3 regions of the Pseudobacillus sp. FSL P4-0506 genome follow, and region 1 is predicted to be linked to each of the others. Evidence: predicted binding sites of a transcription regulator. Region 1 holds the regulator's gene; each other region holds the start of a gene.
The links. The regulator Rex, encoded in region 1, represses fermentation and respiration genes when NADH is low (regulators of the CRP and FNR family bind a similar motif). The targets are predictions, from matches to a motif close to TTGTGAAATATTTCACAA.
Positions count from the first base shown of each region.

Region 2: qoxA (cytochrome aa3 quinol oxidase subunit II) is a predicted target of Rex. The motif match lies at 1,531-1,548, and genes of this name have one in related genera.
Region 3: MKZ02_RS17755 (cytochrome ubiquinol oxidase subunit I) is a predicted target of Rex. The motif match lies at 1,098-1,115, and genes of this name have one in related genera.

Region 1 covers NZ_JBBOOI010000001.1:96,977-100,260, reverse strand. The annotation lists gene MKZ02_RS00435 (ABC-F family ATP-binding cassette domain-containing protein) at 1-1,263, opposite strand, end outside; gene MKZ02_RS00430 (redox-sensing transcriptional repressor Rex) at 1,455-2,114, shown strand; gene MKZ02_RS00425 (twin-arginine translocase TatA/TatE family subunit) at 2,164-2,340, shown strand; gene tatC (twin-arginine translocase subunit TatC) at 2,358-3,104, shown strand; gene MKZ02_RS00415 (YdiK family protein) at 3,172-3,284, opposite strand, start outside.
Region 2 covers NZ_JBBOOI010000001.1:2,813,159-2,816,442, reverse strand. The annotation lists gene MKZ02_RS14170 (formate--tetrahydrofolate ligase) at 1-1,188, opposite strand, end outside; gene qoxA (cytochrome aa3 quinol oxidase subunit II) at 1,610-2,539, shown strand; gene qoxB (cytochrome aa3 quinol oxidase subunit I) at 2,614-3,284, shown strand, end outside.
Region 3 covers NZ_JBBOOI010000001.1:3,588,670-3,591,953, reverse strand. The annotation lists gene ahpA (biofilm-specific peroxidase AhpA) at 1-505, shown strand, start outside; gene MKZ02_RS17760 (TlpA family protein disulfide reductase) at 598-1,056, shown strand; gene MKZ02_RS17755 (cytochrome ubiquinol oxidase subunit I) at 1,215-2,546, shown strand; gene MKZ02_RS17750 (cytochrome d ubiquinol oxidase subunit II) at 2,570-3,284, shown strand, end outside.

The DNA.
Region 1 (3,284 bases):
GGAAGGGTAGTCATCCCATAATTCGTTTAATACGGTTTTATTAGAAGTTAAGTTGGCCTGTTCCTGATCATAATAGCCAATGAATACGTTAGTACCGAGAGAAAATTCTCCAGCTAATGGCCGCAGTTTATCCACAATTGTTTTGAGAAAAGTAGATTTACCAGCACCGTTTGGTCCGACGAGTGCCGTGCTCTCTTCACGTTGTATATACAGATTGAGATTTTGGGCAACTCTTTCTTCATCATAACCAATAGCAAGATTGTTTACTTTTAACACTTCATTGCCGCTCTGTTTTTCAATTTGAAACATGATATTGGCCGATTTTTCATCGCCATCCGGACGTTCCATCCGTTCCATCCGTTCAAGCTGCTTGCGGCGGCTTTGGGCTCTTTTTGTTGTCGAAGCCCGGGCAATATTGCGCTGGATGAAGTCTTCCAGCTTCGCTACCTGCTCCTGTTGCTTTTCAAACAGCTTCATATCTTTTTCGTATTGTTCGGCCTTCTGTTCTAAATAGTTACTGTAATTCCCATGAAATTTTTTAATGTGCTGCCGAGAGATTTCGTATACTTGGTTTACAACTTTATCAAGGAAGTAACGGTCATGGGACACGATCAAAATAGCGCCGTTGTAGCCCTGCAAATATTGTTCCAGCCAGGAAAGTGTATCAATGTCTAAATGGTTCGTCGGCTCGTCCAAAATAAGAATGTCGGGTTTTGTCAATAATAGCTTTCCCAGTGCGAGCCTCGTTTTTTGGCCGCCACTTAAAGTAGAGATTTTCGTTTCATAGTCAAAATCATGAAAGTTCAAGCCATGCAAAACCGAACGGATATCTGCTTCGAACTGATAGCCGCCGGACTCTTTAAATTCATTTTGCAGCAAATCATATTCCTTGGTGACTCTTTCATATTGGCTGGCATCTCCGTAAACAGCGGGATCCGCCATTCGCTCTTCCAGATGCCGCAGCTGCTTTTCCATGCTGCGCAAATGCGAGAAGACGGAAAGCATTTCATCCATGATTGATAAATCAGATTCCAGCCCGGTGTTTTGAGCAAGATAGCCGATTGTCGCATCTTTCGGCTTTAAGATATTTCCGGAATCATAAGAGAGGATACCGGCGATTATTTTTAAAAGAGTGGATTTTCCTGCTCCGTTTCTACCAACTAGAGCGATCCGGTCTCTTGTTTGTACTTCAAGTTTAATATTCGACAAAATGAGCTCTGCGCCGAAGTATTTTGTAAGCTGTTGTACTTGCAGTAAAATCATTCTTCTCACCTCAGTTTTCTACTTATTAGTGTAGCTGATTCTATAGGCCTGGGCAATTCTCTTTCACCCTTTCTGGGCGATAGAAAGGAAATAAAGTTGAAAGACAAGCCGTGCAAAATATTGTATGATGGAAGGAGTGATTGAATCGAAAGGTTATCAGTTTGGAAACAGCAAGCGCTGGGGGTATAAATATGAACCATGATCCATTAAGGATTCCGCAGGCGACGGCCAAGCGTCTGCCATTGTATTACAGATTTATCCAAAACTTGCATTCTTCTGGCAAGCAGCGGGTCTCATCGGCAGAATTAAGCGAAGCAGTAAAAGTAGATTCGGCGACGATTCGCCGCGATTTTTCTTATTTTGGAGCACTTGGTAAGAAGGGATACGGCTATAATGTCAGCTATTTATTGTCGTTCTTTCGCAAAACACTTGATCAAGATGAAATAACAAATGTAGCTCTTATTGGGGTAGGAAATTTAGGAACCGCTTTTTTGAATTATAACTTTATGAAGAATAACAATACGAAAATACAAATAGCCTTCGATGTAGATGAGGGAAAAGTAGGCAAGACGATTGGGGATGTTCCAATTTATCATCTGGATAATCTGGAAGAGAAACTACAATCAAAGGAGGTACCAGTAGCTATTTTGACGGTTCCTTCTACTGTGGCCCAAGGCATTACAGACCGTCTTGTGGAATGCAATATTAAAGGCATCTTGAATTTCACACCTGCGAGACTGAACGTTCCTCCAATGATTCGAGTGCATCACATTGATCTGGCTGTTGAACTGCAATCGTTAGTTTATTTTTTAAAGAATTATCCGGATGTCTCGGAAGAAAAGTCGGAATAGAATTATGCCGAAAAATCGGTTATGATGGAGGAAAGGAGGTGCTGCATAAATGGGATTAAGTGTAGGCAGTATTATATTGATTGCTGGAGCAGCAATATTAATCTTCGGACCGAAAAAACTCCCTGAGCTTGGACGCGCGGCAGGCGACACGTTGAAAGAATTTAAGAATGCCACGAAAGGGCTGGCGGACGACGATAAACCAGAGGATAAGAAGGATCCTCAGTAAGGTTAGGATGAATGACAATGAGTCGACAAGACATGACAATATATGAACACATTGGCGAGTTGCGGAAACGGCTCATTATAGTAATCGCTTTCTTATTCCTCACTATGATTGCCGGTTTGTTTCTGGCTGAGCCGATTATCCGCTATTTGCAGCATGCGGACGAAGCGCAGGAATTAACAATGAACGCTTTCCGTGTGACAGATCCTATAAAGATTTATTTTCAAATGGCTTTTGTCATCGCTTTTGTATTGACTAGCCCTATGATTCTTTATCAGTTGTGGGCATTCGTAAGCCCAGGACTGCTTGAGAAAGAGAGAAAGGTAACGCTTAGCTACATCCCGTTATCCTTGCTGCTATTTCTCGCCGGAATTGCTTTTTCTTATTTTATTTTATTTCCGTATATCATTCATTTCATGATGAAGTTATCCGGAAACTTGCAAATTGAGCAGGTTATTGGCATTAACGAGTATTTTCAATTCTTATTTCAAATTACACTTCCATTCGGCATCTTGTTTCAGCTGCCGGTTGTTACAATGTTTTTGACAAGGCTGGGGATTATTACACCTATGTTTCTTGCGCAAATTCGCCGCTATGCTTACTTTGTTCTGCTAGTGGTAGCAGGGCTTATTACGCCGCCGGATGTGATATCACAGATTATCGTGATGATTCCATTAGTTATTCTTTATGAGATCAGCATTTGGATCTCAAAGATTAGCTATAAAAAAACATTGCAGGCCGAACTGGAAGCGGAAAATGCAGAATAAAATAAGGCTGTCCAAAAAAAGAGCCGAACTTCCGCAAGAGCGAAAGTCAGCCTTTTAGAGAACAGCCTTATTTTTTTTCGTTGCTTTTCAAGCGCCAATACATAAAGAGCAGGCGAATGCCGGAACCAATATCCATCGTTGCCAGCAAGATGAGCAAGTAAGTGAAAAAGCCAAAGCCCC
Region 2 (3,284 bases), 2.7 Mb from region 1:
AATTTCGTTGATTTCCTCCTGTGTATCAGAAATAAAACGATTGACTGCAACAACTGGCTCGATCCCAAAGCGGCGAATGGTATCAATGTGCTTCTCTAAATTTGGAATGCCTGCTCGTACGGCTTTCACATCTTCCTCCTTTAATTGCTGCTTCGGAACGCCGCCGTGCATTTTTAAAGCCCGCACGGTTGCCACAATCACAACCGCATCCGGTGAGAATTTTCCTTGCCGGCATTTAATATGCATAAATTTCTCTGCCCCTAAGTCTGCACCAAATCCCGCTTCGGTCACAACAATATTAGCCAGCTGCCGTGCAGTGTTAGTCGCTGTAAGAGAGTTGCAGCCGTGGGCAATATTCGCAAAAGGCCCGCCATGAATAAGAGCTGGTGTCCCCTCAATTGTTTGAACGAGGTTCGGTTTAAATGCTTCTTTAAGCAAGACAGTCAGCGCGCCCTCTACACCCAAATTCCGAACTGTCACAGGTTTCTTGTCATATGTATAACCGATAACGATGCGTGCCAGCCGCTCCTTCAGGTCTGCCAAATCAGTTGCCAAGCAAAAAATCGCCATGATCTCAGAAGCAACCGTAATATCAAAACCATCCTCCCGCGGCACTCCATGAGTGGGTCCGCCTAACCCGATTGTCACGTTGCGCAGTGCCCGATCGTTCAGATCAAGTACTCGTTTCCATGTAATTCTCCGCGGATCGATTTGCTGTGCGTTTCCCTGGTGAAGATGATTGTCGATCAGAGCACTAAGAGCATTGTTAGCTGCTGTAATCGCGTGAAGATCGCCGTTAAAATGAAGGTTAATCTCCTCCATTGGCAGCACTTGCGAATACCCACCGCCAGTCGCTCCCCCTTTGATTCCCATGACCGGGCCAAGAGAAGGTTCACGGAGAGCGATCATTGCTTTCTCCCCTAAGTGAGACAAAGAATCTGCCAACCCCACTGTAACTGTTGACTTCCCTTCTCCTGCTGGTGTGGGACTAATCGCTGTCACTAAAACGACTTTTCCATTTTGCGTTCTTTTCGGCAATTTAGAAACATCTATTTTTGCTTTATATCTTCCATAGGGTTCAATTGCTTCATCTGGGATGCCTGCATTTTGGGCAATGTCCTCGATGGGATGCATTTTAGCTTTCATGGCAATTTCAAGATCTGTTGATGGAGTTTGAATATTTGTCATGCCTCTCCCTACTTTCTTTTTCTTTATTATAATCTGAAAATACAAAAAACAGTATCAGTTTAACTATACCATTGCCCCAGCCATTTTATGTATGTAGTGAACAAAAGAATCGAGCATAAGTATGGAATTAGTTTATTATTTCAAAATATTTTTCTTTTTATATAATTACCATAGATTTTTTTTACAATTAATTGAAAAACAACCTGCACTCCCCTAATTTTCCACAAGGAGAATGAACATTTTGTGACATGGGCGAATAACAATTGTTTTTTTAGGTTAACGGTACTAATATAAAAGCAGATGAAGCAGTCAGGAAATATGTGTTGAACTTATTGAAATTTCTTGTGAATTTTTTCACATTTTGTTCACAATCTGTAATTCTGCGATGCTTTCAAATTTCTACAGGAAAGGGGTTACATTTATGAAATTCAAATGGGTCGTATTATCTGTACTTTTTACTATTGCTACTGTGCTTGCCGGTTGCGATAATCGATTACTGGTCTTAGACCCTAAAGGACCTCAAGCTGAAACACAAGCTAAAGACATTCTGTTATCGATTGGAATTATGTCGATCATTGTCATTGTTGTTTTCGCTCTATTAGCATTTATGTTAATCAAATATCGTGCTTCAAAACAACCTGAAAATTATGAGCCGCCTCACATTGAAGGGAATGCTATTGTTGAAGCCATTTGTGTAGGGATTCCGATTATAATCGTTGCGTTTCTCTCCTTTGTCTCTGTTCAAAGTAACTATAAAGTGGAGGCAAAGCCGGAAGGATACGGAAATAAAGAACCGTTAGTTGTTTATGCTTCCTCCTCTAACTGGAAGTGGCATTTCAGCTATCCGGAAGAAGGCATTGAGACAGTTAATTATCTGTATGTTCCTACAGACCGTCCGCTTGAATTTAAACTTTACTCTTACGGACCAATCACTAGCTTCTGGATTCCACAACTTGGAGGCCAAAAGTATGCAATGAGTGATATGATTACCACCTTGCACCTAGCGGCTGACGTGCCAGGAGAATATATGGGTCGAAATGCAAACTTCAGCGGTAAAGGCTTTGCTGAAAATACATTTGATGTCAAAGCCATGCCTCAAGATGAATTCGATGATTGGGTAAAAGAAGTAAAGGAAACAGCTAAGCCTCTTACAGAAGAAAAATTTAATGATTTACTAGAGCCGGGGCACCTTGGAAAATCTACTTTTACTGGCACTCACTTAGGTTTTTCACCGCCTCCTGAACATCACCATAGCTCCTCTGATGAATCTGAAAAATCGGATGAACATTCAGAGCATGAAAACATGGATGATATGGATATGTCTTCAGAGCATGAAGGCATGCACCACTAAGGTTAGTAATCATTTAATCAATCAACTAAGCCTTATACGATAAGCAATTTATTCCTGAAAGGAGTCACAAACGTATGGATTTCTTTAGTCGATTTGCCATACCGCATGCAAGTCCTGCGATTTATGCCTCAATGGTTGCCATTGTTCTTACAAGTGTTGCGATCGTTGCCGGCTTAACTTATTTTAAAAAATGGGGATATCTGTGGCGCGAATGGTTAACAACAGTAGATCATAAACGAATCGGTATTATGTATCTGCTTTCCGCTTTACTGATGTTATTCCGCGGCGGCGTAGATGCGATCATGATGCGTGCCCAGCTGGCTACTCCTGAAAGCAAGCTGCTGGATGCTCAGCATTATAATGAAATATTCACAACACACGGGGTCGTTATGATCCTCTTTATGGCGATGCCATTCATTATCGGTTTCATGAACTTTGTTGTACCATTACAAATTGGAGCGCGTGACGTAGCGTTTCCACGTTTGAATGCTGTAAGTTTCTGGTTATTCTTTATGGGTGCAATGTTATTTAACATCTCTTTCGTTGTCGGGGGTTCTCCTGACGCTGGATGGACTTCATATTTCCCGCTGGCAGGCAACGAATTTAGTGAATCTGTCGGAACGAACTATTATATGATTGCGATCCAGATTGCTGGTATAGGGACATTGATGACAGGGATTAACTTTATGACGACAATCCTAAAAATGAGAGCTCCTGGCATGACTCTAATGAAAATGCCAATGTT
Region 3 (3,284 bases), 3.5 Mb from region 1:
CGAAATGGACGCAGTATTGGCTAATAAGGAGTTTGGAAAAGTAAGTCTTGAAGAAAACATGAAAAATGACAAGTGGACAGTATTATTCTTCTACCCAATGGACTTTACTTTCGTATGTCCAACAGAAATCACTGCTGTATCTGACCGCTATGATGAGTTCGAAGATTTGGATGCAGAAGTAATTGGTGTTTCTACTGATACAATTCATACTCACTTAGCATGGATTAATACAGACCGTAAAGACAATGGTCTTGGCGATCTGAAATATCCACTTGCTGCTGATACAAACCACACAGTATCCCGTGAATATGGCGTATTAATTGAAGAAGAAGGCGTAGCACTTCGCGGGTTATTCATCATCAATCCAGAAGGCGAACTTCAATACCAAGTAGTAAACCACAATAACATCGGCCGCGATGTAGATGAAACTCTTCGTGTGCTTCAAGCGCTTCAAACAGGCGGACTCTGCCCTGCAAACTGGAAGCCAGGTCAAAAAACTCTGTAAGATCTTTTACAGAGAAATAACTGAGCGTAACAAACAAAAAGGCCTAACTTATTCGTTAGGTCTTTTTTAGAAATAAGAGGGAGGCTATTTAAATGAAATTAAGAGAACCAATGCCGGAATTAAACGGTGCAACTGCCTGGTTGAATGGCGAAGTGACAAAAGATGAATTGGTTGGTGAAAAACCAACACTTATCCACTTTTGGTCTATCAGTTGTCATCTATGTAAAGAAGCAATGCCAAAAGTAAATGAATTCCGCGATGAATACAGCGACAAACTGAATGTCGTGGCTGTACATATGCCCCGCTCTGAAGATGATCTTAACCTTGAAGAAATTAAATCTGTAGCAGAAGAGCATGGAATTACACAGCCGATTTTTGTAGACAGTGAGCATAAATTAACAGAAGCATTTGAAAACCAATATGTTCCTGCTTATTATGTGTTTGATAAAGACGGCAATCTCCGCCATTTCCAAGCCGGAGGAAGCGGCATGAAAATGCTGGAAAAGCGTGTGAATCGCGTATTAGATGAAACAGAGAAAAATGCACAATAAAAAACGAACCAGCTGATGAGCTGGTTTTTATTTATATAAATTTGTGAAAAAAATCACAAAATCTTTGGTAAGATTCCTTCATTTTCTTGTGCCCGGTGTTTAGAATGAAAAGAAGAGGTAAAATAAATTCAATAGTGTAAAAATAAGGAGGTCTCTTAATGGAACTGGATAGTGTCATGCTCAGCCGGATGCTGACCTCAATGACATTAGCATTTCATATTATTTTTGCCACAATTGGTGTAGGGGTTCCTGTAATGATTGCTATTGCCGAATTTATTGGAATTAAAAGAAATGACCCCTATTATCTACTGTTGGCAAGACGTTGGGCTCGGGGATTTACCATTACAGTGGCTGTTGGTGTTGTAACAGGAACAGCGATTGGATTACAATTGTCGCTTCTTTGGCCGAGTTTTATGGAGGTAGCCGGGCAAGTGATTGCGCTGCCTTTATTTATGGAGACATTTGCCTTTTTCTTTGAAGCTATCTTCTTAGGGATTTACTTATACACATGGGATCGATTCAAAAACAGAATGACACATTGGGTATTAACCATTCCAGTTATGATTGGATCTTCCGCTTCAGCTTTGTTTATTACCACCGTTAATGCATTTATGAACACACCTCAGGGATTTGAACTTGAGGATGGAAAAGCCGTTAATATTGATCCGATCGCTGCCATGTTAAACCCGGCTACTCCTTCCAAGGTCTTCCATGTATTAACGACTTCTTATATGACGGCTGCTGCTGTGCTGGCAGCTATCGCGGCTGTTGCGATTATTAAAGGGAAAAGAGGACAGTATGAGAGAAAGGCTTTACGTTTAACACTTATTTGTACATTTATCTTTTCTATACTTACAGCGCTTGCTGGAGATGTATCGGCGAAATTCTTAGCTGAAGAGCAACCTGAGAAACTGGCGGCTGCAGAATGGCACTTTGAGACAGAGAGAGGCGCCGATCTTATTTTGTTTGGCACACTCGATGAAAACAACGAAATAAAGAATGAGATTCGCCTTCCAGGGTTTTTAAGCTTTTTAGCCGGCAGCTCATTTGACACGAAAGTAATCGGGTTGAATGAGTTTCCAGAAGATGAACGTCCGCCGTTATGGGTGCACTATATGTTTGACCTTATGGTTTCAATCGGCTTTTTTGTCCTGGGGGTTTCTGGCGTATATATATTGATGGATAGAATTAAACGGTTTAATGAACTGAATAAACCGCTGTTATGGTTGGTTACAGCCGGTGGGCCACTCTCTATGCTGGCAATTGAATTTGGCTGGATTTACGCGGAGGTAGGGCGTCAGCCATGGATATTAAACGGATATATGAAGGTGTCAGAAGCTGCGACGACAGGCGATGGGGTGGGGCTCACGTTTATCCTATTTGCTCTTCTTTATTTGGTGCTCGGAGTTATTTGTGTCTTTGTGTTAATTCGTATGTTTAAACATACACCGGCAGAAGCCGAGTTGGAACAGCGTTTCCCAAACCTTTGATCAGTTAGAGGAGGATGAGAGCCATGAATTTAGAACTTCTTGGTATTACTGTTCTATGGACATTTTTATACGGTTATTTGATCGTTGCGTCCATCGATTTCGGTGCCGGCTTTTTCGCTTATTATGGAAAAATAACGAAAAAAGATCACTTGATTAATGATTTAATTTCCAGATACTTATCGCCCGTATGGGAGGTAACGAATGTCTTTTTTGTCTTTTTCTTTGTCGGGATCGTAGGTTTTTTCCCAAGCACGGCTTATTATTTTGGAACAGCCTTGCTGATCCCCGGCAGCATAGCGATTATTTTGTTAGCAATCCGTGGATCGTTTTATGCATTCAATAATTATGGCTCCAGGAGCAGTACGGCTTATTTATTCTTATACGGAGCGACAGGGCTGTTAATTCCTGCCTCACTCTCAACGGCTTTAACCATTTCTGAAGGGGGCTTTTTAAAAGTAGAAGGGGATAAGGTTACTTTTTTGGCAAAAGAATTGTTTGCAAGTCCCTATTCCTGGAGTGTAGTAATCTTGTCTATCGTTTCTGTTTTATTCATTAGTGCTGCCTTTTTAACTTATTATGCAGACCGGGCAGATGATAGAGGGGCACGGACGATCTTGCGTAAATTTGCCTTGCTGTGGAGCCCGCCGACAATTGTGGCCAGCTTCCTTGTGTTTGTTTCGCTGCGGGAACATAACCCTGAACATTTTCATAAGGCAGTGAGTGAGTACTGGTGGATGT